4 regions of the Streptomyces sp. NBC_01454 genome follow, and region 2 is predicted to be linked to each of the others. Evidence: riboswitches for the same ligand, from Rfam matches in the RefSeq annotation. Region 2 holds a riboswitch; each other region holds the start of a gene.
The links. A riboswitch is a leader RNA that binds a small molecule or an ion and turns the genes downstream of it on or off. The one in region 2 is predicted to bind cyclic di-AMP.

Region 1: it holds a riboswitch for cyclic di-AMP, as region 2 does, so the genes downstream of both, OIU81_RS08965 (M23 family metallopeptidase) here and OIU81_RS22010 (transglycosylase family protein) in region 2, are expected to answer to the same signal.
Region 3: it holds a riboswitch for cyclic di-AMP, as region 2 does, so the genes downstream of both, OIU81_RS13860 (C40 family peptidase) here and OIU81_RS22010 (transglycosylase family protein) in region 2, are expected to answer to the same signal.
Region 4: it holds a riboswitch for cyclic di-AMP, as region 2 does, so the genes downstream of both, OIU81_RS02085 (C40 family peptidase) here and OIU81_RS22010 (transglycosylase family protein) in region 2, are expected to answer to the same signal.

Annotation. Positions count from the first base shown of each region.
Region 1 covers NZ_CP109460.1:2,064,584-2,071,830, reverse strand. Annotated here, with positions in the region: gene OIU81_RS08980 (DNA gyrase/topoisomerase IV subunit A) at 1-1,407, opposite strand, end outside; gene OIU81_RS08975 (M16 family metallopeptidase) at 1,696-3,036, shown strand; gene OIU81_RS08970 (M16 family metallopeptidase) at 3,075-4,457, shown strand; cyclic di-AMP (ydaO/yuaA leader) riboswitch at 4,671-4,827, shown strand; gene OIU81_RS08965 (M23 family metallopeptidase) at 4,840-5,619, shown strand; gene OIU81_RS08960 (GntR family transcriptional regulator) at 5,900-6,589, shown strand; gene OIU81_RS08955 (HPr family phosphocarrier protein) at 6,989-7,247, opposite strand, start outside.
Region 2 covers NZ_CP109460.1:4,944,532-4,951,778, reverse strand. Annotated here, with positions in the region: gene OIU81_RS22035 (peptidoglycan recognition protein family protein) at 1-896, shown strand, start outside; gene OIU81_RS22030 (Ppx/GppA phosphatase family protein) at 1,159-2,103, opposite strand; gene OIU81_RS22025 (DUF501 domain-containing protein) at 2,100-2,672, opposite strand; gene OIU81_RS22020 (FtsB family cell division protein) at 2,768-3,220, opposite strand; gene eno (phosphopyruvate hydratase) at 3,379-4,665, opposite strand; gene OIU81_RS22010 (transglycosylase family protein) at 5,005-5,679, opposite strand; cyclic di-AMP (ydaO/yuaA leader) riboswitch at 5,687-5,853, opposite strand; gene OIU81_RS22005 (transglycosylase family protein) at 6,105-7,181, opposite strand.
Region 3 covers NZ_CP109460.1:3,193,992-3,201,238, reverse strand. Annotated here, with positions in the region: gene OIU81_RS13880 (response regulator transcription factor) at 1-352, shown strand, start outside; gene OIU81_RS13875 (alpha/beta hydrolase) at 553-1,677, shown strand; gene OIU81_RS13870 (C40 family peptidase) at 1,730-2,890, opposite strand; gene OIU81_RS13865 (hypothetical protein) at 3,215-3,568, shown strand; gene OIU81_RS13860 (C40 family peptidase) at 3,730-4,869, opposite strand; cyclic di-AMP (ydaO/yuaA leader) riboswitch at 4,877-5,059, opposite strand; gene pcrA (DNA helicase PcrA) at 5,346-7,247, shown strand, end outside.
Region 4 covers NZ_CP109460.1:572,562-579,808, reverse strand. Annotated here, with positions in the region: gene bioD (dethiobiotin synthase) at 1-30, opposite strand, end outside; gene OIU81_RS02110 (adenosylmethionine--8-amino-7-oxononanoate transaminase) at 129-1,433, opposite strand; gene bioB (biotin synthase BioB) at 1,426-2,586, opposite strand; gene OIU81_RS02100 (8-amino-7-oxononanoate synthase) at 2,743-3,957, shown strand; gene OIU81_RS02095 (LysR family transcriptional regulator) at 4,000-4,917, opposite strand; gene OIU81_RS02090 (LysE family translocator) at 4,989-5,657, shown strand; gene OIU81_RS02085 (C40 family peptidase) at 5,729-6,202, opposite strand; cyclic di-AMP (ydaO/yuaA leader) riboswitch at 6,207-6,397, opposite strand; gene OIU81_RS02080 (hypothetical protein) at 6,686-6,994, opposite strand; gene OIU81_RS02075 (ATP-dependent Clp protease proteolytic subunit) at 7,001-7,247, opposite strand, start outside.

The DNA of each region.
Region 1 (7,247 bases), 2.9 Mb from region 2:
CAGGATCCGCGTCAGCTTCTCGATCTCGTCCTGCAGGCGGTCCCGCTCCGACTCCAGCTCGATCCGGTCGAACTTGGTCAGCCGGCGCAGCGGCGTGTCGAGGATGTACTGGGTCTGGACGTCGCTCAGCGAGAAGCGCTCGATCAGCCGCTCCTTGGCCTGCGCGCTGTTCTCGCTGGAGCGGATCAGACGGATCACCTCGTCGATGTCCACCAGGGCCGTCAGCAGGCCCTCGACCAGGTGAAGACGGTCGCGCCGCTTGGTGCGCCGGAACTCGCTGCGCCGGCGCACCACGGTGAAGCGGTGGTCGACGTAGACCTCCAGCAGCTCCTTGAGGCCCAGCGTCAGCGGCTGGCCGTCCACCAGCGCGACGTTGTTGATGCCGAAGGACTCCTCCATCGGCGTGAGCTTGTAGAGCTGCTCCAGGACGGCCTCGGGGTTGAAGCCGTTCTTGACCTCGATCACCAGCCGCAGGCCGTGCGCGCGGTCGGTGAGGTCCTTGACGTCGGCGATGCCCTGCAGCTTCTTCGAGCCGACCAGGTCCTTGATCTTGGAGATGACCTTCTCGGGGCCGACCGTGAACGGGAGTTCGGTGACGACCAGGCCCTTGCGGCGCGCGGTGACGCTCTCGACCGTGACCGTGGCGCGGATCTTGAAGGTGCCGCGGCCCTTCTCGTACGCGTCCCGTACGCCGTCGAGCCCCACGATCCGGCCGCCCGTCGGCAGGTCGGGGCCCGGCACGAACCGCATCAGGGTGTCGAGGTCGGCGTTCGGATGCTTGATCAGATGGCGGGCGGCGGCGATGACCTCGCCCAGGTTGTGCGGCGGCATGTTCGTCGCCATACCGACGGCGATACCGGACGTGCCGTTGACGAGGAGGTTGGGATACGCGGCGGGGAGGGCGACGGGCTCCCGCTCCTGGCCGTCGTAGTTCGGCGCGAAGTCGACGGTGTCCTCGTCGATGGACTCCGTCATCAGGGATGTCGCGGACGCCATCTTGCACTCGGTGTACCGCATCGCGGCGGGCGGGTCGTCATTGCCCAGCGAGCCGAAGTTGCCGTGGCCGTCCACCAGCGGCAGCCGCATCGAGAACGGCTGCGCCATGCGCACCAGGGCGTCGTAGATGGACGCGTCGCCGTGCGGGTGGAGCTTACCCATCACCTCGCCGACGACGCGGGCGCACTTGACGTAGCCGCGCTCGGGCCGCAGGCCCATCTCGTTCATCTGGTACAGGATGCGGCGGTGCACGGGCTTGAGACCGTCGCGGGCGTCCGGCAGGGCGCGCGAGTAGATGACCGAATACGCGTACTCGAGGAAGGAACCCTGCATCTCGTCGACGACGTCGATGTCGAGGATCCTCTCCTCGAAGTCGTCCGGCGGCGGGGTCTTCGTGCTGCGGCGGGCCATCGCGGCTGCGGCTCCTTCTGCTGCGTCTACTGCCGATATCGGAAAGCGTCGGTCAACCCGTCGGGTCAACCGGGCGGGGGCTCAGCCCGCGCATATCTCTGAGTCTGACGCCGACCATTGTGGACCGCCCCACCGACAACGCTGACCGCGACTCCCCCTTCGGCCCCCGAGGAAGCCGCACGGGGCGCACGTACAGGGCCGGTCGCCCGGGAACTTCGCCAGATGCCGACGCGCTTGCATACAGTGACAGAACTTCCTCGCAAGCGGATCGAAGGGACGTACATGCCCATGGGTCACACGGCCACAGAACAAGCCGGCTCCGGCGGCCTGACAGCGACCGAGCACCGGCTGGCCAACGGCCTGCGCGTGGTGCTCTCCGAAGACCACCTGACACCGGTCGCAGCGGTCTGCCTGTGGTACGACGTCGGCTCCCGCCACGAGGTCAAGGGCCGTACGGGCCTGGCTCACCTCTTCGAGCACCTGATGTTCCAGGGCTCCGCGCAGGTGACGGGCAACGGCCACTTCGAGCTGGTGCAGGGTGCCGGCGGCTCGCTCAACGGCACCACGAGCTTCGAGCGCACCAACTACTTCGAGACCATGCCCGCCCATGAGCTGGAGCTCGCGCTCTGGCTGGAGGCGGACCGGATGGGCTCGCTGCTGACCGCGCTCGACGACGAGTGCCTGGAGAACCAGCGCGACGTCGTCAAGAACGAACGCCGCCAGCGTTACGACAACGTCCCCTACGGCACGGCCTTCGAGAAGCTGACGGCCATGGCGTACCCGGAGGGGCACCCGTACCACCACACGCCCATCGGGTCGATGGCCGATCTCGATGCGGCGTCCCTGGAGGACGCGCGGGCGTTCTTCCGTACGTATTACGCGCCCAACAACGCCGTGCTGTCGGTCGTCGGTGACATCGACCCCGCGCAGACGCTGGCCTGGGTGGAGAAGTACTTCGGCTCGATCCCCTCGCACGACGGCAAGCAGCCGCCGCGCGACGGCACGCTGCCCGACATCATCGGCGGCCAGCTGCGTGAGGTCGTCGAGGAGGACGTGCCCTCCCGCGCCCTGATGGCGGCCTACCGGCTGCCGCACGACGGCACCCGTGAGGCGGACGCCGCGGATCTCGCGCTGACCGTACTGGGCGGCGGCGAGTCCTCCCGTCTGTACAACCGGCTGGTGCGCCGTGACCGCAGTGCGGTGGCCGCCGGCTTCGGCCTGCTGCGGCTGGCCGGCGCGCCCTCGCTGGGCTGGCTGGACGTGAAGACGTCCGGCGGGGTGGAGGTCCCCGGCATCGAGCGCGCGGTCGACGAGGAGCTGGCCCGCTTCGCCGCCGAGGGGCCGACCCCGGAGGAGATGGAACGGGCGCAGGCCCAGCTGGAGCGTGAATGGCTGGACCGGCTCGCCACGGTCAGCGGCCGCGCCGACGAACTGTGCCGCTTCGCCGTCCTGTTCGGCGACCCGCAGCTCGCGCTGAGCGCCGTCCAGCGTGTCCTGGACATCACCCCCGAGGAGGTGCAGGCGGTCGCCAAGGCCCGGCTGCGCCCCGACAACCGCGCGGTGCTGGTCTACGAGCCGACCGAGCCGAACGACGCCGCCGACACCGAGGAAGGGCAGGCGGACCAGTGAGCGACGCCACCACCCACGCCGACACCCCTGTGAGCACGATGGACTTCCACCCGCAGCCCCAAGGCGGCGCGCCCAAGCCGTGGGCCTTCCCGGCGCCGGACCGCAGCCAACTGCCCAACGGTCTCACCCTCCTGACCAGCCACCGCCCCGGCCAGCAGGTCGTCGCCGTCGAGATCAACCTCGTCGCGCCCCTGGACGCCGAGCCCGAGGGCCTGGACGGCGTTGCCACGATCATGGCGCGGGGGCTGTCCGAGGGCACCGACAAGCACGACGCGGAGGAGTTCGCCGCCGAGCTGGAGCGCTGCGGCGCCACCCTGGACGCGCACGCCGACCACCCCGGTGTACGGGTCTCCCTCGAGGTGCCGGCCTCCCGGCTGCACCGCGCGCTCGGCCTGCTCGCCGACGCGCTGCGCGCCCCCGCCTTCCCGGAGAGCGAGGTCGAGCGGCTGGTCCGCAACCGCCTCGACGAGATCCCGCACGAGCTCGCCAACCCGGCCCGGCGCGCCGCGATGGCGCTGTCCAAGGAGCTGTTCCCGGCCACGGCCCGGATGTCGCGCCCGCGCCAGGGTACCGAGGAGACCGTCGCGCGCATCGACGCCGCGGCCGTCCGCGGCTTCTACGACGCCCATGTACGGCCCGCCACGGCCACCGCCGTCATCGTCGGCGACTTCACCGGCGTCGACCTGGACGCGGCGCTGGCCGACACCCTCGGCGCCTGGAGCGGCTCGACGGCCGAGCCGCTGAAGGCCTCGCCGATCGCCGCCGACGACACCGGCCGCGTGGTGATCGTCGACCGTCCCGGTGCCGTCCAGACGCAGCTGCTCATCGGCCGGATCGGCCCCGACCGGCACGACCGGGTGTGGCCCGCGCAGGTCCTCGGCACGTACTGCCTGGGCGGGACCCTCACCTCCCGTCTGGACCGTGTGCTGCGTGAGGAGAAGGGCTACACCTACGGGGTGCGCGCGTTCGGCCAGGTGCTCCGCTCCACCGCCCCCACGTCCCCCGAGGGGGCCACGGGTGCCGCGCTGCTGGCCATCAGCGGCTCGGTGGACACCGCCTCCACCGTTCCGGCCCTCGAGGACCTGTGGAAGGTGCTGCGGACCCTCGCGGCAGGGGGGCTGACCGACGACGAGCGGGATGTCGCCGTGCAGAACCTCGTCGGGGTCGCGCCGCTGAAGTACGAGACCGCGGCGGCCGTCGCGGGCACGCTGGCCGACCAGGTGGAGCAGCACCTCCCGGATGACTTCCAGGCGCAGTTGTACGCCCGCCTCGTGGAGACCGGCACGGTCGAGGCGACCGCGGCGGCGGTCAGCGCGTTCCCCGTGGACCGGCTGGTGACGGTCCTCGTGGGTGACGCGGCGCAGATCGCCGAGCCGGTCAAGGAGCTGGGCATCGGCGAGGTGACGGTCGTCGGCGGCTAACCCCGCCCGTATGACGAAAGGTCATATATCGACAAAGCGGCTCCCGTGGCACTCACTCGCCACGGGAGCCGCTGTATGTCCGTTTTCTTACAGCTGGTTGCGCAGGTTCTTGTGGCATCCCGCACAAAAATCGGCTTCTGTTTGCCCCACGAAAGTGGCCCCGTTTAGCGTCGTCCCGGCTGTTCGTCACAAGTCCGCCACAACAGTGGCACCGGACAGTCATCGCCGAGTCCCCGTACGGCGCGAGCCAGGGGAGCCGGGGACCCACGCGTCCCTTGGGGTGAATCGGACTCCTCTCCCGAGGAGCCCGTAGGAGACCTTCCTGCTCCGAACCCGTCAGCTAACCCGGTAGGCGAGAAGGAGGGAAAGGACAAGCCCGTACATGGCGTTCATCCGTGCCACCGGGAAGCACCGCCGCGCCAACCGTCCTACCCGGACGACCCGCAACGTCGCCGGTATAGCCACCCTCGCGGCGGGCGGTGTGGTCGCCTCCGTGGCCTCGCCGGCACTGGCCGCGACGGACGTGGCACCCACCCATGACACCGGTCTGCAGCAGGCCGTCGTGATGGGTGACGAGCTCGCCGGCCATGTCGCGGCCCAGGCCGACGCGCAGCGCGCCGCCGCGGAGTCCGCCGCCGCACAGGCGAAGGCCGAAGCCGTCGCGAAGAAGCAGGCCGACGAGGCCAAGCGGCGTGCCGAGGCCGCCCACAAGGCCAAGGTGCGCGCCGCCCGCGATGCCGAGCGCAAGCGTCTGAACACCTTCGTCGCGCCGGTCGCCGACTCCTACGTCTCCACCGGCTACAAGGCGTCCAGCAGCCTGTGGTCCTCGGGCAGCCACACCGGCATCGACTTCCACGCCGCCTCCGGCACCAGCGTCCGTGCCGTCGGCTCGGGCACCGTCGTCGAGGCGGACTGGGGCGGCTCGTACGGCAACAACATCGTGATCAAGATGAACGACGGCACGTACACCCAGTACGGTCACCTGTCGTCGTTCGCCGTCTCGGTCGGCCAGAAGGTCACCCGCGGCCAGCAGATCGCCCTCTCCGGTGCCACCGGCAATGCCACCGGCCCGCACCTGCACTTCGAGGCCCGCACCGGCCCCGACTACGGCTCGGACATCGACCCGATCACCTACCTGCGCGCACACGGCGTCAACGTCTGACCTGCCGCTGGCCCGTCCCCACGCCCGGGAGGGGTGCCCCGCACCGCGCGTCCTCCCGAAGCCCCGGTCCCATGACCGGGGCTTCGGCGTATCCGGCGCGGCGTCGCGTTTGCGGTGCGGGGGGCGTGCACCGGAGGCGGAGCCGGCGTGCCCACGACTTCCGGCCAAAAGTATCCATGAATATTCTGTGCCCGTCGGAAAAGCCGTGCCGGTCTAATAGAGTCACGGAAAAGCCGCCGACCGGCGGCGTTTCCTGGGGATCACGGCGGAGGCTCGGAAGATGCGAGGCCATATTTCCGCGCATGCGGTGTGCACGGCGATTCGCGACGACATTGTCTCCGGTGCGCTGGCGCCGGGGAGCCGGCTGATCGAGGAGATCCTCGCGGCCCGTTACGGCGTTTCCAGAGTGCCGGTCCGTGAGGCGCTGCGCACCCTGCAGTCCGAGGGCTTCGTCACCACCCGCCACCACGCCGGGGCCTGCGTCGCCGAGCCCACCGCGCAGGAGGCGGCCGATCTCCTGGACGTCCGCGCCCTGTTGGAGCCGCTGGGCGCCGCCCGCGCGGCCGCCCGCCGCAGCCCGGCCCACCTCAAGGTGCTCCGCGGCCTGGTGCGGCTCGGCCGCGAGCGGGCCCGGCACGGCGATCCGGGGGACCTGCAGCAGCTGGACGACTGGTTCCACGAGACGCTGGCCCAGGCGGTCGGCAGCCCCAGCCTGACGGCGCTGCTGACCCAGCTGCGGCGCAAGATCGAGTGGATGTACGCCGTGGAGCCGCCGACCCGCTCCGCCGAGTCGTGGGACGAGTACGGTGCCGTGCTGGACGCGGTGGCCCGGGGAGACGCGGAGCGGGCCCGCGCCCTGATGGCGGCTCATGTCGAGCGCTCACTCCCCGTGTACCGGCTGCGACGCCCGCTCAAGACCGGGGTGAGGGATCCGAAACCGCCCGTCAACACGGTGCGCGTCCGCCCTTAACAACCGTCCCGTATACAAAGAGGTCCCGCATGCGAAGAAGTGCGGGACGTGTGGAACGGGCTTCGGTGAGCAGAAGCGAGATCCCTCCGGTGCAAATGCGGCCGGTATTCGGGGATCTATTCTGTGGCGCCGCGAACGGTGAATGGTGCGCGCCGAATGGTGCACGTTTTGCGGCACCGAGATGGGTTGTCACAGCTGACGTGCGCGCTATTTCTCGCCCGCCGGATTTCCGGGTGGTCGGGAAAATCCGGTGCACCCGCGCGACAAAGGCGCGCGCGGCGGCCGTGCACACACCGTGGCCCCGCCTCGGACTCAGGGCGCAGTGAAGCGGCCCCGTCGCGGCAACCGGTGACCGGTCGCCGCGACGGGGCCGCCGCGTACAGCAGAGAGCCTGTGGGCTCAGACGGTCTCGGGGAGCTCCTCGAGACCCTCGGCGACGAGCTTGGCCAGGCGGTCGAGCGCGGCCTCGGCGCCGTCGGCGTCGGAGGCCAGCACGATCTCCTCGCCGCCCTGGGCGCCGAGGCCCAGGACCGCGAGCATGGAGGCGGCGTTCACGGGGTTGCCCTCGGCCTTGGCGATCGTTATCGGGACACCGGAGGCGGTGGCCGCGCGGACGAAGATCGACGCGGGGCGGGCGTGCAGGCCTTCGGCCCAACCG
Region 2 (7,247 bases):
AGGCCGTCACAGCCTTCGCCGCCTCCTATGTCGCCGTGCGCTGGGCCGGAACGAAGGACGGCGCCGGTATCCGGTTCGCGGACGGTGACGCCTCCCCGGGCACCTGGCAGCAGGTGACCGGCGGCTGCGCGACCGTCGACGACGGCGGTACGGCACTGGTCGCAGCCGGGAAGGCCACCACGTACGAACTGAAGACCCCCGACGGGGCCAGTGGTTTGCGGTCCCTGGCGATCGACACCACCGACGGCCCGCACCGCACCTTCAAGGTGCCGAGCGACCCCACCCGCCTGCGTGGCGTGCATTACGTCTCCCGCCCCGGCTGGGGCGCCGACGAGTCCAAGCGCTACAAGGACGGAAAGGTCAATTCGCCGGAGAAGTATTACCCGCTGCAGGCGATTGCGGTACACCACACCGACACACCCAACGACGACCCGGACCCAGCGGCCACCATCCGGAGCATCTACGAGTACCACGCGGTCACCCTCGACTGGGGCGACATCGGCTACCACTTCCTCATCGACGAGGACGGCAACATCTACGAGGGCCGCTACTCCGGCGACGACGGCATCCCCGCCTTCCACACCGACGGCGACCTCGTCACCGCCTTCCACACCCTCGGCTACAACTCCGGCAACCTCGGCATCGCCCTCCTCGGCACGCTCGCCGAGAAGGCCCCGACAGACGCGGCGAAGACCTCGCTCATCCGCCTGATCAAGACGATCGCCCGCTTCAAGGGGCTCGATCCGCAGGCGAACATAACCTACGTCAACCCGGTGGACGGCACGAAAAAGGACGTGACGACAGTTACCGGCCACCGCGACTGGCTGACCACCGACTGCCCCGGCGATTCGATGTACGACCTCCTCACCCAGGTCCGCGCGGCCGCCGCACCCTGACCCACGCCAGGCCGCCCGTGCGCCGGGCGCACTTCGGCAGCCGCGCGCGCTGGGTTGCGGGCGCCGCCGTCGCAGCGTGTCGCGCAGGTTCTCTCTCCGAAACCGATGGCCGCGCCGCCGCGAAGCGACGCCGGAGCCGTGGCGTCTTGCCGCCGGGGGTTGCGACCTAGAGGATTACTCAGGCCACATTGCCGCAGGTCAGGGTACCTTCCTGTCCTCCTCGGCAGAGGCCGTTGCCGACCTCTGCCGCACCGTGCTCACCTCAGCCCGCGAGACTCCAGGCGATGCCGTCCAGGATGTCGTGCTCGCTGACGACGACCTCCGCGGCGCCGGTCCGCTCCATGATCGACAGCAGCACGAGCGCGCCCGCGGCGATCACGTCGACCCGGCCCGGGTGCATGACGGGGATCGCCGCGCGCTCGGCATGGGTGGAGGCCAGCATCCGGTCCGTGATCTCGCGGACCGTCGCCAGCGGGATCCGGGAGTGATGAATGGCCTCGGAGTCGTACTGGTCGAGGCCCAGCGCGATCGCGGCGACCGTGGTCACGGAGCCGGCCAGGCCCACGAGGGTGGCGGCCTCGCTCAGCGGGACGGTCTCCTCGGCCCGGTCCAGCGCCGCGGCGATATCGGTCTTGATGGCGCTGATCTGCCCCGGGGTCGGGGGGTCGCTGATGGCGCCCTCGTGCACCAGATGCCGCTCGGTCATCCGTACGCAGCCGACGTCTACCGAGCGCGCGGCGCGCACCGAGTCGCTGCCGAGGACGAACTCGGTCGAGCCGCCGCCGATGTCGACCACCAGGAAGGGCCGCTCCAGGTCCGCGCGGCCGGTGAGCTCCTTGGTGGCGCCGTCGAAGGAGAACTCGGCCTCCTGGTCGCCGGTGATCACCTCGGGCTCCACGCCCAGGATGTCCACCACGCCGCGGACGAAGTCCTCGCGGTTCTCCGCGTCCCGGGAGGCGGAGGTCGCCACGAAGCGGACCTGCTCGGCGCCCAGATCCTTGATCACCGCGGCGTACTCACGGCAGGCCGCGAAGGTGCGCTCCAGCGCCTCGGGCGCCAGCCGTCCGGTGCGGTCCACGCCCTGGCCGAGCCGGACGATCTGCATCCGGCGGTCGAGGTCCTTCAGCTCGCCGGTCGCCGGGTCGCAGTCCGCGACCAGCAGCCGGATGGAGTTCGTACCGCAGTCGATGGCGGCGACCCGCTTCACGTGGCGTCTCCTTCGGGGGCGTCCTGAGCTTCGGTGTCCTGGGCTCCGGTGTCCTGGCAGGGGGTCACGCACGGCCCCTTCTTCCACCACTCCGGGAGCATCGCGAGGGCCTCGTCACCGAGCGGGTTGACGCCCGGCCCGGCGGCCAGCGAGTGACCGACGAGGACATGCAGGCACTTGACCCGGTCGGGCATGCCGCCGGCGCTCGGGAAACCCTGGAGCACCTCGATCGCGTCCCGCCGCCGGATGTAGTCCTCGTGCGCCGCGCGGTAGGCGGCGGCAAGCTCCGGGTCGGCCGCCAGGCGCTCGGACATCTCCTTCATCACGCCGTTGGCCTCCAGCGTGCCGATCGCGGAGGCCGCGCGCGGGCAGGTGAGGTAGTAGAGCGTGGGGAAGGGCGTGCCGTCCTCCAGGCGCGGCGCCGTCTCGACGACATCGGGCCGGCCGCAGGGGCAGCGGTGCGCGATGGCGCGCAGCCCGCGCGGCGGGCGGCCCAGCTGCTCCTTGAAAGCGGCGATGTCCGCGGCGGTGGGCTCGGTGGGCTCGGTCTGGGGCGGGGGGGTGTCCATGTGCGCTTTCGGTGAGGTGAGTGGTGAGCGGGGCGGGCATGCCGTCCCGTATCCGACAGTACGGGGCGGCGCCCGCCGGCGGTACGGGCCCGGCCCTACCGCTTGTCGGCCGAGTCGACGGCGTCCCAGAGATTCTCGTACCAGGGGCGCTGCGCGGCCTGCGGCCCCTTCGGCGCGGAGCCGGTGCCGGAGCCGTCCTGGACGAGGTAGCCGGTCTCGCCCGGCATGACGTAGTGAAGGTGACGGCGGGCCTGCTGACGGACGTACTCCGGGTCCTGCCAGCGGGCCTGCTGCTCGCGCAGCCGCTCCAGGGCGGCGCCGGCGTCCTGCGCGCGGTGGCGCTGGTCGGCGATGTCGGAGCGCTGGGAGACGTACTGCCTTATCGGGTAGGCGAGGGCGACGACCAGCGAGCACATCACCAGGGCCAGCAGGGCGGCGCGGCCGGTGAGGCGGTTGCGGCGGGGCGGGCGGGCACGGTAGACGCGGGCTGCGGCCTGCTCGCCGAGGGCCTTGAGTCGGGTCGCGGTCGAGAACCGGTCCGCGGGCACGTCGTCTCCCCTTCACTGACGGACGCCTGACTGCTGAAGCAGACGCGTCCCCGGCAACGGTACGGGACCGTTGCCGGGGACGTACGGGGTGCTGGGCGGTTGTCTCGCCCGATTAGCCCTCGCCGCCCCGGTCCCCCGGGGCGGCGGGCCGCCGTGGGTCAGCTGCCGTGACGGAACCGCGGGAAGGCGGAGCGGCCGGCGTAGACCGCGGCGTCGTCGAGGATCTCCTCGATGCGCAGCAGCTGGTTGTACTTGGCGACGCGCTCGGAGCGGGCCGGGGCGCCGGTCTTGATCTGGCCGCAGTTGGTGGCGACGGCGAGGTCGGCGATGGTGACGTCCTCGGTCTCGCCGGAGCGGTGCGACATCATGCACTTGAAGCCGTTGCGCTGGGCCAGCTCGACGGCGTCCAGGGTCTCGGTCAGCGAGCCGATCTGGTTGACCTTCACCAGCAGCGCGTTGGCGGAGCCCTCCTCGATGCCGCGGGCGAGGCGCTCGGGGTTGGTGACGAACAGGTCGTCGCCGACGAGCTGCACCTTGGCGCCGAGCTTGTCGGTGATGACCTTCCAGCCGGCCCAGTCGTCCTCGAACAGCGGGTCCTCGATGGAGACCAGCGGGTAGGCCGCGACCAGCTCCTCGTAGTACTCGGTCATCTCGGCGGCCGAGCGGTCCTTGCCCTCGAACTGGTACTTGCCGTCCTTGCAGAACTCGGAGGCGGCGACGTCCAGCGCGAGCGCGATGTCCTGGCCGGGGGCATAGCCGGCCTGCTTGACGGCCTCGAGGATGAGGTCGAGGGCCTCGCGGTTGGAGCCCAGGTTGGGGGCGAAGCCGCCCTCGTCACCGAGGCCGGTGGACAGCCCGCGCTCCTTCAGGACCTTCTTGAGGGTGTGGTAGACCTCGGCGCCCCAGCGCAGCGCCTCGGAGAAGGACTCCGCGCCGATCGGGGCGATCATGAACTCCTGGATGTCCACGTTGGAGTCGGCGTGCGAGCCGCCGTTCAGGATGTTCATCATCGGCACGGGCAGGACGTGCGCGTTCGGGCCGCCGAGGTAGCGGAACAGCGGGAGGTCGCTGGCCTCGGAGGCGGCGTGCGCGACGGCGAGGGAGACGCCGAGGATGGCGTTGGCGCCGAGCGAGCCCTTGTTGTCGGTGGCGTCCAGGTCGAACATGGCCTGGTCGATCAGCCGCTGCTCGGTCGCGTCGTAGCCGACGAGCTCCGGGCCGATCTGCTCGATGACGGCCAGGACGGCCTTCTCCACGCCCTTGCCGAGGTAGCGGTTCGGGTCGCCGTCGCGGAGCTCGACGGCCTCGAAGGCGCCGGTGGAGGCACCGGAGGGCACGGCGGCACGGCCGGTGCTGCCGTCGTCGAGGCCGACCTCGACCTCGACCGTGGGATTACCTCGCGAGTCGAGAATTTCGCGGGCTACGACGACGTCGATGGACGGCACGTTGTCTCCTTCGTGGGTGTCTGGAGTTCTGCAGCACGAGCCTAACGGCCCCGGGCGCGTGAGCTTGCCCTTGGCCCGCTCCGTGGGACGGAATTACGGAAGGAAGAGCCCAAAGGCCCAGTTCACGGGACCTTTGACCGCATTGTTCGCGCACCGGCCAACGCCGCGGAACGGTGCCGGTCAGCGGCTTGCGCCGGCAGTGGATCTCCCCCGGTGCGACCCGAGGTGTGAGAAACCCCGCCGCGGCGCGCTGGGGGGAATGGCGCGCCGGGCGGGGCTGTCTCACGGAGGAAGCGGGCCCGCCGCTCGGGCCGGCAGGAGTTCCGGTGAGGAAACGGCTCAGACGTTGAGCTTCTGGCCCGGCAGGATCAGGTTCGGGTTGCCGCCGATGACCGACTTGTTGGCCTCGTAGACCGACTTCCAGTTGGTGCCGTGGGCCTTGGCGATCTTGGCGAGGGTGTCGCCCGCCTTCACGGTGTAGTTGCCGTGGCCCAGGGACTTGCGCTCGGTGGAGCGCGAGGCACGCTTCTCGGGCGCGGCCGGGGCCTTCTTGGCCTCGGTCTTGGCCTCGGTCTTGCCGGAGTCCTGCTGCGGGGCGGACTTGGTCTGGGAGCCGGAGGTGTCGACGTTCGCGGCGGGGCCGCCGGCGGTCAGGTTGCCGGCACCGGCGCAGGACCAGGCGCCCGGGCCCTGGATGGCGAGGAGCTTCTCGGCGGCGGCGATCTGCTGGCTCTTGGAGGCCTGGTCGGCGCGCGGTGCGTACTGGGTACCGCCGGCGGCGGCCCAGCTGGAGTTCGAGAACTGCAGGCCACCGTAGTAGCCGTTACCGGTGTTGATCGACCAGTTGCCGCCGGACTCGCACTGGGCGACCTTGTCCCAGGTGGAGACCGAGGCGGCGGAGGCGGAGGTGGCGCCCATCAGCGGGACGGCCACGGCCGCACCGGCTATGCCGGCGAGGGTGGCGACGCGGACGGCCTTGGAGGGACGACTGTGCTTGCCTTTGTTGATCAGCATGGTTCGTTCGTTTCCTCACCGACGCCTGCGAGGTGAGCTGTCGGGTTCGGGCTGTGAGTGGCCCGGCCGTGTGCGCATCGCACGTGGCTTCACCCCAAGCCGGTCGCCCGCTTTCACGGGCGGGGCCGGCACTTACCTTGGTTCCCCCGCTCCTGCCTACGGCGCTTGCGCGTCAACTGCCCCCGATCACCGGCAGGATTCGGCGTGTGACCGGAGGGCCCGCTTTGGCGAGCGGTCCTGACGTTAAGCAGCAACCCCCGTGGTGTTCAAACCCCACCATCTGCGCCAAGTTGACCGATTTCGATCACGACTGGGTCACATCTCCGCAGGTGGGGCGCGGTACGCCGGGGCCGGACGGTCCCGGGCCCCCTGAGGTCAACGAGACCCTTGTCTCACTTTCACCAAAGGGGGCAAAGGGGGACGAACTAGCCTGCGTTCTGCCCGAGATCGAGCACCTGGCCCGGCTGGATCAGGTCCGCGTCGGAGCCGATGACGCCCTCGTTGCGGTCGTAGAGGGCGGTCCAGCCGCCGGCCAGCCGGTGGGCCGTGGCGATGGCTGACAGGCTGTCACCCGGGCGCACGGTGTAGTCGCCGTCGGCCGCCGGGCCCGAACGGTGCGCGTCACCGCCGCGCGAGGCCCTGCCGCCGCCGTCACCCTGGCCGTCCCCACTGTTCCAGCTGTCCCCACTGTTCCGGCTGTCCTGACCGTTCCGGCCGTCCTGGCTGCCGTCGCCGCCCTTGTGGTCCGCACCTCCGCGGTGCCTGCCCTGGGCGGGCTTCTCCCGCGGCGTGCCGGTGGTGTCCGGGCGGCTGCCGGCGTCGGACGGGTCGGCGGACGGCGAGGGGTCCTTCTGTCCGTCGCCGGGCGTCGCGGAGCCGGACGGGTCGGGCGTGCCGGACGGGTCGCCGCCGCGGCCGGAGTCCGGGGCGTCGGGCGAGGGCGTCGACCGCGTCGGCTCGTCGGACGGTCCGGTGCCCGTGTCGCCGCCCGGCTCGTCCTGCCCGCCCGTGGCCTCCGAGCCGTCGTGCATGCCGGACGAGCCCCAGGGGTCGGTGGCGTCCCCGTCGTCGGACGGGTCGGGCGCCGGGGTGCCGGTGCTGCCGGGGTTGACCTCCGGCGCGCGGCCGTCCCGGGCCAGCCCGGCGTCCGCCGCACAGCTGGTCCACACCTCCGGGCCGCGGCGGTCGAGGATCGACTGGGCCACCACGATCTGCTGGGCGCGGCTGGCGAGGTCGGGGCGTGAGGCGTAGGCGGAGCCGCCGTAGTTGTCCCACATCTCCTGGGTCAGCTGCAGGCCGCCGTAGTAGCCGTTGCCCGCGGCCGCGCTCCACTCCCCGCCGCTCTCGCACTGGGCGACCTTGTCCCAGGTCGTGGTGTCGGCGGCGTGGGCACCGCTCGCGCCGAGCAGCGGCAGGGCGATGCCGGCGCCGGTCACTCCCGCGGTGACAAAGATGGCCGGTGCCTGACGGGGGCGACGGTGTCGGCCGTTCCCGGAACGCATGCGGATGCCTTTCGCGCGGTGGAGTTGTCGGACGAGCTGTCCGACGGACTTCCGGCCGGGGCGGGC
Region 3 (7,247 bases), 1.8 Mb from region 2:
GGGCGCCCGCGGCTATGTCACCAAGACGATCACGGGTACGGACCTGGTCAACGCGGTCTTCCGGGTCTCCGACGGCGATGCGGTCTTCTCGCCGCGGCTGGCCGGCTTCGTCCTGGACGCCTTCGCCTCGACCGACGCCCCGCCGATCGACGAGGACCTCGACCGCCTCACCCAGCGCGAGCGGGAGGTCCTCCGGCTGATCGCCCGCGGCTATGCGTACAAGGAGATCGCCAAGCAGCTGTTCATCTCCGTGAAGACCGTCGAGTCCCACGTCTCCGCGGTGCTGCGCAAGCTCCAGCTCTCCAACCGCCACGAGCTGACCCGCTGGGCGGCGGCCCGGCGACTGGTCTGACGGGTCTGACCTGCGGCCCCGGCGCAGAAGCCGGGGCGGCGGACGGCACACGGGGGCGTGACGAGCGTGTAAAGAAGCACCAAAGACGGGCAACCAGGACCGCGAGGATCACCATCTAAGGGCGCGGAGAGGCTCACTGCCGAAGGCGGGGCCGGAACCATCCCCCATCCTTCGCGTAGCTGTCCTGGAAGCGAGACCCGATGAGCCTGACGGGCACGCCCTTCTTCCTCACCTCGATCACGCTGTTGATTGTCGCCGTCGTGCTGCCGCTCGCCCTGTGGGGCCGGGTAGCCGGCCCGCCTCTGGTGCGCGGTCTCGCACGGCTGTTGATGCTGCTGTTCGCCCAGGTCACGGCCATCACCTTGGTCTTCGTCCTGGTCAACAACGCCAACAATCTCTACGACACCTGGGGCGATCTGCTCGGCACCGACAGTCATGTCGCGGCGGCCCGGGACCTCGGCCCCGACGGTATGGGCGGCCAGCAGATCAAAAACGAGCCCAAGCAGATCCAGCAGTTCCGCCCCGCCGACGACCCCCGGGTGGGCGCCGGTGTGCGGATGACCGACCTCAAGGGCCGGATATCCGGGGTCGTCGGCGAGGTGTACGTCTGGCTGCCGCCGCAGTACAACGACCCGGCCTACCGGAACAAGAAGTTCCCGGTGGTCGAGCTGCTGCCCGGCTACCCCGGCTCGGCGAAGTCCTGGCTGGGCTCCCTGCACGCCGCCGAACAGCTCCAGCCGCTGATGCAGAGCGGCCAGGTCAAGCCGGCCATCCTGGTCGCGCCGCGCACCAACCTCCTCGCCGGCGCGGACACCGGATGCGTCAACATCCCCGGGCAGGTCAACGCCGACAGCTGGCTGACGGTCGACGTACGCAAGATGGTCATCGACAACTTCCGCGCCGGCGACAAGCCGGGCTCCTGGGCTCTGGCCGGCTACTCGGCGGGCGCGCACTGCGCCGCCAAGCTCGCCCTGGCCCACCCGGACCGCTACCGTGCCGCGGTCGCCATGTCCGGCTACAACGACCCGGCGCTGGAACGCGATTCGCTCGCCGGCAAGGACCCCAAGCTGCGCATCGAGTCCAACCCGCTGCACATCCTGAAGGCCGCCAACGCGGCCGGCAAGCCGCCGCGCACCGCCCTGTACGTGTCGGGTGCGGCGGGCGACGGCTACCAGGCCGGCATCGGGCTGCGCCAGCTCGCCAAGCGCCCCACGACGGTGGCCGTGCAGCTGATCCCGGCGAACGCGGGCGGCCACACCACGGCCGTGTGGCGCCACCAGGTACCGGAGATCTTCCACTGGCTGGGGAGGCAGCTCCGGGCGTGAGCACGCCGTCCGCGCCCGCGGCCCCGCGCCGGGCCGGCCGCCGGGGCCGCTCCTAAGCCGGACGGGTGGCCGCGGCGAACGGCATCTGGTCGATCGGCGCGATGCGTACCGGCGCCCCCGGATGCGGGGCGTGGATCATCTTGCCGTCGCCGATGTAGAGCCCCACATGGCTGATGCCGGAGTAGAAGAACACCAGGTCACCGGGGGCGAGTTGGGACCGGTCGACCCGCGGGCCGGAGCTGATCTGGGTGTAGGTGGTCCGGGGCAGGGCGACGCCGCCGGACTTCCAGGCGGCCTGGGTCAGCCCCGAGCAGTCGTACGCGGAGGGGCCCGTCGCGCCCCAGACGTACGGCTTGCCCAGCGCGGCGTAGGCGAAGGAAACGGCCCGCGCGGCACGGGGGTTGGGGGCGGCCGCCGCGGCACCCCCGGCGCCGGGGGCGATCCCCGCGCCGTGGGTGATCCCGTCGAGGGGGCCGTCCCCGCGCGTCCCCCGGTCCGGGTGGTCCCGGCCGGCAGCCTCCTTGCCGTCGCCGTCGCCGTCGCCGTCGCCGTCCCGGCCCGCCATCCGCTTCCGCTGCTCGGCGGTCAGCCGGTTCAGCAACTGCTCGGCGGCGTCCAGCTTGTGGACGACCGTGACCCGGTGCTTCTTCAGCGTGGCCTCGGTGGCCGCCAGCCGCTCCGCGGTCTCCTCGGCCCGCTGCCGGACCTGCCGTACGCTGCCGAGCCGGCGCGCGTAACCGGCCACCGCGGTCGCCTGATGGCTGCCCGTACGCTCCAGGACCGCGGCGCCGTCGAGATAGCGCTGCGGATCCGCGGACAGCAGCAGCCGGACGGTCGGGTCCACCCCGCCGGAGCGGTACTGGCTCGCGGCCAGGGCGCCCAGCTCGGTGCGGGCGGTGTTGAGCTTCTGGGTCCTGCGGGCGGCCTCGTCCTGCAGCCGGCTCAGCTCCCGGCGTGCGGTGCCGGCGGCTTCCTTCGCACCGTTGTAGTTCTGCGTGGCCACCTCTGCCTCCTGGTACAGCGCGTTGATCCGGCCCTTGACCTGGGCGGGGGTGGGCTGGGGCGCGGCCTGGCCGGTGCCGTCGAAGACGGTGGCGGTGGCGGCACCGGCGAGTGCCAGCGTGGCGGCGGTGCGCGCGGTGCGCGTGCCGCCGGTCAGCGAGGCGAGCGGATGCTGCCGGGGCTTGCGGTGCGAGGCCACGGTGGCCGTCACTTCCTTCCCTTCGAGCCGGGGGCCGGCGGCGGTCCGTAACGGGGGAACGAACCGCCGCCGCACCTCGCGGCGAGGCGGCCGACGGGTCGCCGGTGGGGGGCCGGCGACGGCGGGGAGTCGACCGCCTGGAGGAGGACGCTAAGCCTGGGTGTTGCGCCGGGGGGTCCGCTTGCCCGGCATTGTTCGCTTTCGACCGGTGCGGGTGTGCCGATGACCGTGCGGCCGACGGCCGGACGGCCGGTACCGGCCCGCCCATGACCGAAGCGACGATTGTGGGCGCCCTGCCCGCAGGGCCGTGCTATGCGGCGGCTACGATCCCGCACTATGGACGTAGTAATCAATCTCTTCGTCGCCCTGCACATCATCGGCATCGCCTCCCTGCTCGGAGGCTTCCTGACCCAGATGAAGGCGATGGGCGCGGGCACCGCCCGCTTCGTGCCGGCCATGCTGCACGGCGCGCTGACGATGCTGGTCACCGGCGTCGCGCTGGTCGGCCTCAACGAGGCCCAGGGCCACCACGTCAACACCCTCAAGATCGGCATCAAGATGGCCGTCCTGGTGGTGATCCTGGCGCTGGTCTACGTCAAGCGCGACGACGAGACGGTCGACAAGCCGCTCTTCGGCGCGGTCGGCGCGCTGACGGTGGCCAACATCTTTATCGCGGTGCTCTGGACCTGAGAAGGACCTGAGCGGCGCGCCGGACCTGACGGCGCGGACCACCGCCCCACCACGGCACACCGCGCGGTCCTCGCACTCCATATCGGAGGCGACGGCCGCGCGGTGGCGTGTGGGGGGTGGCCGTGGGGGGTGGCCTGTGGGGGAGCGGAGGGCGCCGGGCCTCAGCCCGGGCGGACGCTCCCGTAGATGGGCATGTAGTAGATCGACTCCACCCGGACGCTGGCGCCCGGGTGCGGCGCGTGGATCATCTTGCCGTCGCCTATGTACATCCCGACGTGGCTGATGTCGTCGAAGAAGAACACCAGGTCACCGGGTTGCAGATCCTTGGTGGACACCCGCGTGCCGATCTTGACCTGGTCCCAGGTGGTCCGCGGCATCGTGACGCCGGTCGCCTTCCACGCCGCCTGCGTCAGCCCCGAGCAGTCGTAGGAGCTGGGGCCGGTCGCACCCCAGACGTACGGCTTGCCGATCTGGGCGCGGGCGAAGGCGATCGCCTGCGCGGCCTTGGTGGAGGACGGGGTGCCGGTCGAACCGCCGCCGTCCGAGCCGCCACCGGTCTGGCCGCCCGCGGAACCGCCGCCGTCGTGCTGCCGCTCGCGCTGCCTGCGCGCCTCCTCGTCGGCCTTGCGCTTGGCGGCCGCCTCCTTCTCGCGCTCCAGCTGCGCCAGCCGCGCCTTCTCCTGCGCGGTCAGCCGGGACAGCAGCTGACGGGCCTCGGTCAGCTTGTCCTGGACGGAGCGCTTGGACTCCTTGAGGGACGCCTGCGACTTCTGCAGCCGCTCCAGGCTGTCGGTCGCTTCGGCCCGCTGGTGCGCCGCGGCCGCCGCCTGCTCCTGGTAGTCGGTGACGGCCTGCTTCTGCCGGCCGGTCAGCCGCTCCATGAGATGGCTGCGGTCGAAGAACTGCTGCGGGTCCTTGGCGAGCATCAGCTGCGCCGTCGGGTTCATCCCGCCGGTGCGGTACTGGGCCGACGCGTACATGCCCAGCTGGTGCCGGGACCTGTTCATCTGCTCGGCGCGCTTGGCCGCGGCGTTGAGCAGGCCGTCGACGGTGTGCTGCTGTTCGCCGGCGCGCTCCTTGGCTCCGTTGTACTTCTCGGTGGCCACCTCGGCCTGGTGGTAGAGGTCGTCGACCTTCTTCTTGACCTCTTCGACGGTGGGTTTCGGCGCCCTGGGGGCCGCGTCGGCGGTCTGCGAGAGCAGGGTGACCGACGCGAGGGCAGCGGTGGTGAGCCCGGCAGCCGTACGGCGGCCTCCGGGCGAGGCGAGGACGCTGGTGCGCGGCTTGCGATGGGACGCCAAGGCCGGCAACTCCTTCCGTGACCGCCTACCGGGTTAGCTGTCGGGTTCGGGCGGTGTCGATGACGGAAGGCTTGCCCTACGGTCCGACGTCCGTCTGTGACGGCCGTACGGATCGATTCACCCCGGTGGTGCTGGTGGGTCCCCGGCTCCGGGTGCCTCATGGCAGGGCCGGACTCGGCGCGGCGGCCCGTGCGGACACTGTCGTACGCGGGGAGGCGGGCTGCCTGAGCGAGGACGTTAGCCAACTCGTGTGGCTCCTGTGAAGGCTGATGTTCGATATGCCCGAAACCTTTTTGTGACCTGAACGCGATGCGGGGGTTGTTGTGGCAGATGTCGGATTCGGGTAGACGGGGCGCCGCACCATTCGGCCCGGGCCCGGCCGCCTGACCAGCGCGCCGCCCCGCGCGCCCGGTATACGGCCGACAATCGGCACTGCGCGGCGGGTTGTCAGTGCGGCGGCCTAGACTCGGTGGGCGATGAGCAGCCTCTTTGACGACAGCTTCCTGGCGGACCTCGGCCACAAGGGCGAGGAGCACCCGCCGCCTCCCGAGGACGGGCACGAGCCAGCCCCCGAGGAGATCCCCGCCGACCTCTTCGGCGGGAAATTCGACGCGCCCGGCCCCAGAGAGACCCACTACCGCGACGGCGCCGCCCGCCCCGCCGTGGATGCCGCCGCGCTGCTCGAGGGGCTCAACGACGAGCAGAAGGCCGCCGTGGTGCACACCGGCGGCCCGCTGCTGATCGTCGCCGGCGCCGGCTCCGGCAAGACCCGGGTGCTCACCCACCGCATCGCCCATCTGCTGGCCGAGCGCCATGTCCACCCCGGCCAGATCCTCGCGATCACCTTCACCAACAAGGCCGCGGGCGAGATGAAGGAGCGCGTCGAGGAGCTCGTCGGCCCGCGCGCGAACGCCATGTGGGTCTCCACCTTCCACAGCGCCTGCGTCCGCATCCTGCGCCGCGAGTCCAAGAAGCTGGGCTTCACCTCCTCCTTCTCGATCTACGACGCCGCCGACTCCAAGCGCCTGATGGCGCTGGTCTGCCGCGATCTGGATCTGGACCCCAAGCGCTACCCGCCCAAGTCCTTCAGCGCGAAGATCTCCAACCTCAAGAACGAGCTCATCGACGAGGAGAGCTTCGCCGGGACGGCCGCCGACGGGTTCGAGAAGACGCTGGCCGAGGCGTATGCGATGTACCAGGCCCGGCTGCGCGAGGCCAACGCCCTGGACTTCGACGACATCATCATGACGACGGTCAGTCTGCTCCAGGCCTTCCCGGATGTCGCCGAGCACTACCGCCGCCGCTTCCGCCATGTCCTCGTCGACGAGTACCAGGACACCAACCACGCCCAGTACACCCTCGTGCGCGAGCTGGTCGGCCCCGCCGAATCGGCGGCCGAGCTGTGCGTCGTCGGCGACGCCGACCAGTCGATCTACGCCTTCCGCGGTGCCACCATCCGCAACATCCTCCAGTTCGAGGAGGACTACCCCGACGCGACCACGATCCTGCTGGAGCAGAACTACCGCTCCTCGCAGACGATCCTGTCCGCCGCCAACGCCGTCATCGAGCGCAACGAGAACCGCCGCCCCAAGAACCTCTGGACCGACGCCGGCAGCGGCCCCGGGATCACCGGCTATGTCGCCGACACCGAGCACGACGAGGCGCAGTTCGTCGCCGACGAGATCGACCGCCTGACGGACGCCGGCGACGCCAAGGCCGGCGACGTCGCCGTCTTCTACCGCACCAACGCCCAGTCCCGGGTCTTCGAAGAGATCTTCATCCGGGTCGGGCTGCCCTACAAGGTCGTCGGCGGAGTGCGCTTCTACGAGCGCAAGGAGGTCCGCGACGTCCTCGCGTATCTGCGGGTGCTCGCCAACCCCGAGGACACCGTCCCGCTGCGCCGCATCCTGAACGTCCCCAAGCGCGGCATCGGCGACCGCGCCGAGGCGATGATCGACGCCCTGTCGGGGCGCGAGAAGATCACCTTCCCGCAGGCGCTGCGCCGGGTCGACGAGGCGTACGGCATGGCGGCCCGCTCCGCCAACGCCGTCAAGCGCTTCAACGTCCTCATGGAGGAGCTGCGCACCATCGTCGAGTCCGGCGCCGGCCCCGCCACCGTCCTGGAAGCGGTCCTGGAGCGCACGGGCTACCTCGCCGAGCTCCAGGCCTCCACCGACCCGCAGGACGAGACCCGGATCGAGAACCTCCAGGAACTCGCCGCCGTGGCCCTGGAATTCGAGCAGGACCGCGGTGTGGATGCGGAGGCACCCGGCACTGCCGTTGCGGGGGGCACCCTCTCCGACTTCCTGGAGCAGGTCGCCCTGGTCGCCGACTCCGACCAGATCCCGGACGAGGACGAGGACGGCAGCGGCGTCATC
Region 4 (7,247 bases), 4.4 Mb from region 2:
CGCGGGCCGTCCCCCGGGGGACGGCCGGATGGTTCCTGGTGAAGAGTGCCGGTGCGCGCCGCGCCGGCGGGGGCGCGGCCGGGGCCGGGGCCGGCCGGCTGCCCGGCCCGCTCCCGCCCGCCGCGAGGTCAGCCCTCGCGGGCCGCCGCGCACACCGCGGCGCAGATGCGCGCCAGATCGTCGTCGCCGGTGATGTACGGCGGCATGGTGTAGATAAGGTCCCTGAACGGGCGCAGCCACACCCCCTCCCGGACCGCCGCCCGGGTCGCGGCCGCCATGTCCACCTCGTGGTCGAGCTGCACGACACCGATCGCGCCGAGCACCCGCACCTCGCGGACCCCGGCGTGGCTCGCGGCCGGCGCCAGCCCCGCCCGCAGTCCGGTCTCGATCCGCTTGACCTCCTGCGCCCAGTCCTGGGACAGCAGCAGATCGATCGAGGCATCGGCGACCGCCGCGGCGAGCGGATTACCCATGAACGTCGGGCCGTGCGCCAGCACCGGCAGGGCACCGCGGGAGATGCCGTCCGCGACGGCCGCCGTGCACAGCGTCGCCGCCAGGGTCAGATAGCCGCCGGTCAGTGCCTTGCCGAGACACATCACATCGGGGGAGACCCCGGCGTGTCCGGCGGCGAAGAGCGAGCCCGTACGGCCGAAGCCGGTCGCGATCTCATCGAAGATGAGCAGCACGCCATGCGCGTCGCAGGCCTCCCGCAGCACCCGCAGATATCCGGGGGAGTGGAACGACATCCCGCCCGCACCCTGGACCACCGGCTCCACGATCACCGCCGCCAGCTCCTCGGCGTGCCGGCCGATCAGCTCGCGCAGCTGCGCCGCGTACGCCTCGTCCGGTGCGGCATCGAAGCCGGCCGGCGGCGCGTCCGCGAAGATCTGCCGCGGCAGCACCCCCTGCCACAGCTCGTGCATTCCGCCGTCCGGATCGCACACCGACATCGGCTGCCAGGTGTCGCCGTGATAGCCGCCCCGCCAGGTCAACAGCCGCTGTTTGCGCGGCTTGCCGAGCGAGCGCCAGTACTGCAGGCACATCTTCACGGCGACCTCGACCGACACCGAACCGGAGTCGGCGAGGAAGACGTGCTCCAGCGGCTCCGGGGTGATGTCCACCAGCCGCTTCGCCAGCCGCACCGCGGGCTCATGGGTGAGCCCGCCGAACATCACATGGCTCATCCGCCCCAGCTGGCCGTGCGCCGCCTCGTTGAGCACCGGGTGGTTGTAGCCGTGCACCGCCGACCACCACGACGACATGCCGTCCACCAACTCGTCCCGGCCCTCGACCGGTTCGGCCAGCCGGAGCCGGACCCCGGAGGCCGACTCCACCAGCAGCGGTGCGGTCCGGCCGGGCATCGGCCCGTACGGATGCCACACGTGCTGCCGGTCGAGGGCCAGCAGCTCGCGGGGGGAGAGCGGCTCAGGCATTGGGCGGCAGCTCGGTACCGGCACCCCGGCGGCGCACCGAGACCAGGTCGCGGCGGCTCTCCTCGGGCGGCGCGGGGATCGTGGCGGCGGGCGCCGCGTCGCCGCCCGCGCAGGTGGACTCCGCGTGCTCCGCCCCGCCGCAGCTCGCGCGGCGGTGCTCGGGCAGCGTGCTGGTGTCGGTGCCCTCGACCTCGAAACCGGCGTCCGCGATCATCGCCAGATCGTCCTTGCCGGCCTGGCCCTCGCTGGTCAGATAGTCGCCGAGGAAGATGGAGTTGACCAGGTGCAGCGCCAGCGGCTGCATGCTGCGCAGATGCACCTCGCGGCCGCCGGCCAGCCGCACCTCGATGTCCGGGCAGACGAACCGCACCATCGCCAGAATGCGCAGCGCACGCTGCGGGGTGAGGTGCCACTCCTTGGCGAGCGGGGTGCCCTCGAAGGGGATCAGGAAGTTCACCGGGACGGAGTCGGGGTCCAGCTCGCGCAGCGCGTAGACCACATCGACGAGATCGGCGTCGCTCTCCCCCATACCGGCGATCAGCCCGGAACAGGCCGACATTCCGGCCGCCTGGGCCTGCTGGACGGTGGAGACACGGTCCGAGAAGTCGTGCGTGGTGCAGATGTCGCCGTATGTGGCTTCCGAGGTGTTGAGGTTGTGGTTGTACGCATCGGCGCCCGCCTCGTGCAGCCGCCCGGCCTGACCCTCGGAGAGCAGACCCAGGCAGGCGCACACCTCGATGCCCTCGTTCTGCTCCTTGATGGTGGAGATCGTCTTCGAGACGCGGTCCACGTCCCTGTCCGTGGGACCACGGCCACTGGCCACCAGACAGACGCGCTTGGCCCCGCCGGCGACCCCCGCGGCCGCCGCCTTGGAGGCGTCGTCCGGCTTGAGCCAGGTGTACTTGAGGATCTCCGCCTTCGACCCCAGCCGCTGCGAACAGTACGAGCAGTCCTCGGGGCACAGACCCGACTTGAGGTTGACGAGATAGTTGAGTTTGACCCGCCGCCCGAACCACTGACGGCGCACCTTTCCGGCCGCGGCCACGACATCGAGCAGTTCGTCATCGGAGGTCGCCAGCACGGCCAGCGCCTCTTCGCGGGTCGGCAACTCGCGCCGCAATCCCTTGTCCACCAGTGCGTTCAGCAGGTCCATGGCGTTGATCCTGGCCTACGTCACCGTCCCCGGCCAAGGAGGATTCCCACAACGACCCTGGATGGAGGTGTGTGTATCGCCACACTGTGGGCCTGCGGAACGACCGCTAACGTCTATCAACAGCCCACAATCGAGGCCCACGGACGAAGGACGCCGATGCCGCAGGACTCCGCCCCCACGCTGCCCCGCGACAGCTCACCGGCGGCCCCCGCCGAGGCCCGCCGTCCGGCACCCGGCACCGCCTTCGACTGGATCGATGAAGCCCGCGACGCACGCCGGCGCGCCGGACTGGTCCGCACCCTTCGTCCCCGCCCGGCCGACCACCCGCTGCTCGACCTGGCCGGCAACGACTACCTCGGACTCGCCCGGCACCCCGAGGTCACCCGTGGCGCGGCCGCCGCCGCACACCGCTGGGGCGCGGGCGCGACCGGCTCCCGGCTGGTGACCGGCAGCACCGAACTCCACGCCCGGCTGGAGTCGGAACTCGCCGCCTTCTGCGGCTTCGAGGCCGCGTTGGTGCTCTCGTCCGGTTACACCGCCAATCTCGCCGCGGTCACCGCGCTCACCGCCGCCGGCACCCTGGTCGTGTCCGACGCGGGCAACCATGCCTCCCTCATCGACGGCTGCCGGCTGTCCCGGGCCCGCACCGAAGTGGTCCCGCACGCCGACCCGGAGGCCGTACGCGCCGCGCTCGGCGGCCACGACGGCCGGGCGCTCGCCGTCACCGACTCGGTGTTCTCGGTCGACGGCGACGCCGCCCCGCTCCCCGCACTCGCCGAGGTCTGCCGGACGCGGGGCGCCGCGCTGCTCGTCGATGACGCCCACGGACTGGGCGTCCTCGGCGAGGGCGGCCGCGGCGCACTGTGGGCGGCCGGGCTCGCCGGCGACGGCGATGTGGTGACCACCGTGACGCTCTCCAAGTCGCTGGGCGCGCAGGGCGGTGCGGTGCTCGGCCCGGCCCGGGTCATCGAGCACCTGGTCAACACCGCCCGGTCGTTCATCTTCGACACCGGTCTCGCCCCGGCGGCGGCCGGCGGCGCACTCGCCGCGCTGCGGGTGCTGGGCCGTGAACCGCAGCGCGCCACCCGGGCCGGGCAGGTCGCACGCACGCTGCACGACCGGCTCACCGCGGCAGGTCTGACGGCGGTGCGGCCGGACGCCGCGGTGGTCTCGGTCCGCGCGCCCTCGCCGGAGGCGGCGGTCGGCTGGGCCGCCGACTGCCGCGCGGCCGGACTCGTCGTCGGCTGCTTCCGGCCGCCGTCGGTGCCCGACGGGATCTCCCGGCTCCGGCTGACCGCCCGGGCGGACCTGACGGACGATCAGATTGACACGGCGGTCGGCACGATCCTGGCCACGGCGCCGGTCGGCTGACCCGTCGTCAGGAGCGGGCGTCGCCCGTCGTCGTTCCCGTGGTCACGGTGCGGGGGAGTGGCGGGCGAACGCGCCGCGCAGCAGGGCCCGCAGGGTGTCCGCGGCCGGGCTGCCGGCGTCGGGCCGGTGGGCGACCGCGATCCGGCGGCGCAGCTCGGGCGGGTCCAGCCGGCGGACCCCCAGCGGTGTCACCGAGCCCTCCGCCACCATCTCCGGAACCACCGCCACCCCCAGCCCCGCGCTCACCAGCGCGCACGCCACCGCATAGCTCGGCGACTCACAGCGCACCGCGACGCTCGCCCCGGCCGCCGCCAGCACCGCCTCCACCTCCCGCCGGTTGGGATTGGCCGGCGCCATGCTGACCAGCGGCTGTCCGGCGAGTTCGGCGAGCGGCAGCCGTCCGGGGCCCGCCGACAGGGCATGGCCGGGCGCCGTGACCAGCACCAGCTCCTCCGTCAGCAGCGGTTCGAGGCGCACCCCGTCCGGCGGCGGCATCGCCTCGCCCGGCACATAGGCATGCGTCAGCGCCAGATCGACGTCGCCCACCGCCACCGCCTCGGCGGCCTGTGGCGGCACGTACTCCGTCACGCTCAGCTCCACATCGGGGTGCGCCCGGCGGAAGGCGCTGAGCGCGGGCGGCAGCAGATGCGTACCGGCGGTCATGAACGTGCCGACCCGCAGCCGGCCCCCGGACAGCCCCGCCAGCCGGGCCAGCTCGTGCCGCGCCTGCGCCAGCTCGTCGAGCACCCGCCGGGCCCGCACGAGCAGCAGCTCCCCGGCCGCCGTCAGCCGCGTCCCCCGGTGGTGGCGCACCAGCAGCGCCGTCCCCGCCTCCCGCTCCAGCTTGGCCAGCTGCTGGGAGAGTGCGGGCGCGGTGTAGCCCAGTCGGGCGGCGGCCCGGGTGATCGAGCCGGCCTCGGCCACCGCCACCAGTGCGGCCAGTCGTGTGGGGTCGTACATAAGAACCTCTTTAGGCCCTCCCAGAACATTGCCACTACCCATTAAAGGCTCTGACCAGCGAAGCTGCTGGCATGGACGGACAGCTGATGGCCTTCACCGGAGTCGCCGCGGGCATGGTCACCATGCCGGGCGCGGACTTCGCGGTCGTGGTGCGCAACGCGCTCGACTCGCGGCGCGCGGGGGTGGCGACCGCGGTCGGGGTCGCCGGCGGGCTGCTGGTGCACACCGCAGTGGCGGTGGCCGGGCTCGCGGCCGTGCTGGTCGCCGTGCCCGCGCTGTTCGGGGCCGTCCAACTGCTCGGCGGGGGCTATCTGTTGTATCTGGGGGCCCGCGCGCTGACCGCGGCATTGCGGCGCCCGGCGGCCACCACGGACCCGACGGCCGCACCCGCTGAAGGGGCGCCGGGCGACGACAGCCACCCGGCCGCGCCGCTGGGCACCGCGCGCAGCCTGCGCCAGGGCTTCCTGGCGAACGCGCTCAATCCCAAGGCCCCGGTCCTCTTTCTCAGTCTGCTGCCGCAGTTCGTCCCGGCGGGACAGCCCGCACTGCCCCGTACGCTGCTGCTGGCCACCCTGGTCGTCGCGATGGCGCTGGTGTGGTTCCCCGCCGTCGCGCTGCTCGTCGACCGTCTGGGCACCTGGTTGCGCCGCCCGCGGGTGGCCCGTGCCCTGGAGGCCACCACCGGAGCGCTGCTGACGGCGCTGGGGGGCGTCCTGCTGGTCGAGGTGGTGCTCGCCTGAATCGCGGCACGCCCCGTGCCTCCGGCCGTTCGGCCGGAGGTAATTGACGGGTAGTCAGAAGAGTGCGCGGCTCAGCGCACCCGCCCGTACCAGACCCCGTGGCTCCAGATCCGTTCCAGCCGCACCGTGCTCCCGGCCTTGGGCGCATGCCACATCCGGCCGTTCCCGGCGTAGATCCCCACGTGGTAAATGCCGCTGCCCGAATGGAAGAAGACCAGGTCGCCACCGCGGCGGGCCGCGGCCGGGACGTGCCGGGTGCGGCTGTACTGCGCGGCGGCGGTACGGGGCAGGACCCGGCCGGCGCGCAGGAACGAGTACAGCGTCAGCCCGGAACAGTCGAAGGCGTTGGGCCCCTGGGCGCCGTACCGGTAGGGGGAGCCCCGTTTGGAGGCGGCGACCCGCAGCGCGTGTGCGGACACGGACGCGGCCTCCACGTCCCCGGTCGCTCCCGGGGCGATCATCGTTCCGCCGAGCGTGACCAGCGTCAGCGCGGCGACGGTGCCGGTGCGCGCCAGCACACTCGGCGTATGCATGCGCACAGTCATGCGCAAACCCTTCGTCAGCCGCCTGCGAAGGAAGACCTGTCGGGTTCGGGCAGGCGAAGAATGCCCGGCCGTGCGTACGGCTTCACCCCAAGGAGTCCGCCGGCCCGTGAAGGCCGTGGACCCCGTCCTGCTCGGGTCCTCCGCTCCCGCCGGTCCAGAACGTCGACCGGACATCCGGTACGGCGGCGGGATTAGGCGCCCGTCCGGACCGCCCCGTCGCTGTGGCGGGGTCTTGTCGTCGAAGGGATCCTCACGCACCCGCCGCCCAAACTCCGAGTTGAAATTGCCGTGTGTGAGATGGGTCACATTTGGCCTGAATGGTGGGTTTTGTTCCCTCAGGCGTCAGGATCCCGGGTGTCGCACGCCCCGGACCTGGAACGAAACATCCGGGACCGGAGAAATTGCCGGTGAAGGGGCAATTCGTGGCCACTGCGCAACGGCCGTGAGGGCTACGCCGTATGGGCAGCCCCACCGCGTGTCGCGTCAGATCTCCTCGGGCGGCGGCAGCGCCACGAGCCCGGCCCGCCGTTCGCCGTCCAGCACCCGCAGCGCGCGGGTCAGGGTGTCGCGGTGCAGCTCGCTCTCGCCGCGCTGGTGCATCAGTGTCAGCGCGTCCCGCAGTCCGGTGGCCTTGCCGACGAGTGCCTGGGCGGCGCGCAGCCCGCTGTAGGTGCCACCGCCGCGGGCCGGGTTGATGCGGCCCAGCAGATCGAGCACCTCCAGATAGCGGTCGATCAGCTCACCCTCGGCGCGGGTGAGGGCGGGCAGCGGCGGGAGTTCGGGTGGCAGCATGCGCGCTCACCGCCCGGTGGGCGGGTGCGCCGACTGCTTGCGGTCGCGGGTGAGGCCGTCGATCAGGCCGTACTCCTGGGCGGCGCGGGCGTCGAAGATCTTGTCGCGTTCGATGTCGGCGGCGATCCGCGCACGGGGCTGACCGGTGTGCCGCGCGAGCATCTCCTCCAACATGTCGCGGGTGCGCAGCAGTTCCTCCGCCTGGATCTGCAGATCGGTGGCCTGGCCCTGGACGGGCTCGTGGAGTGCCGGC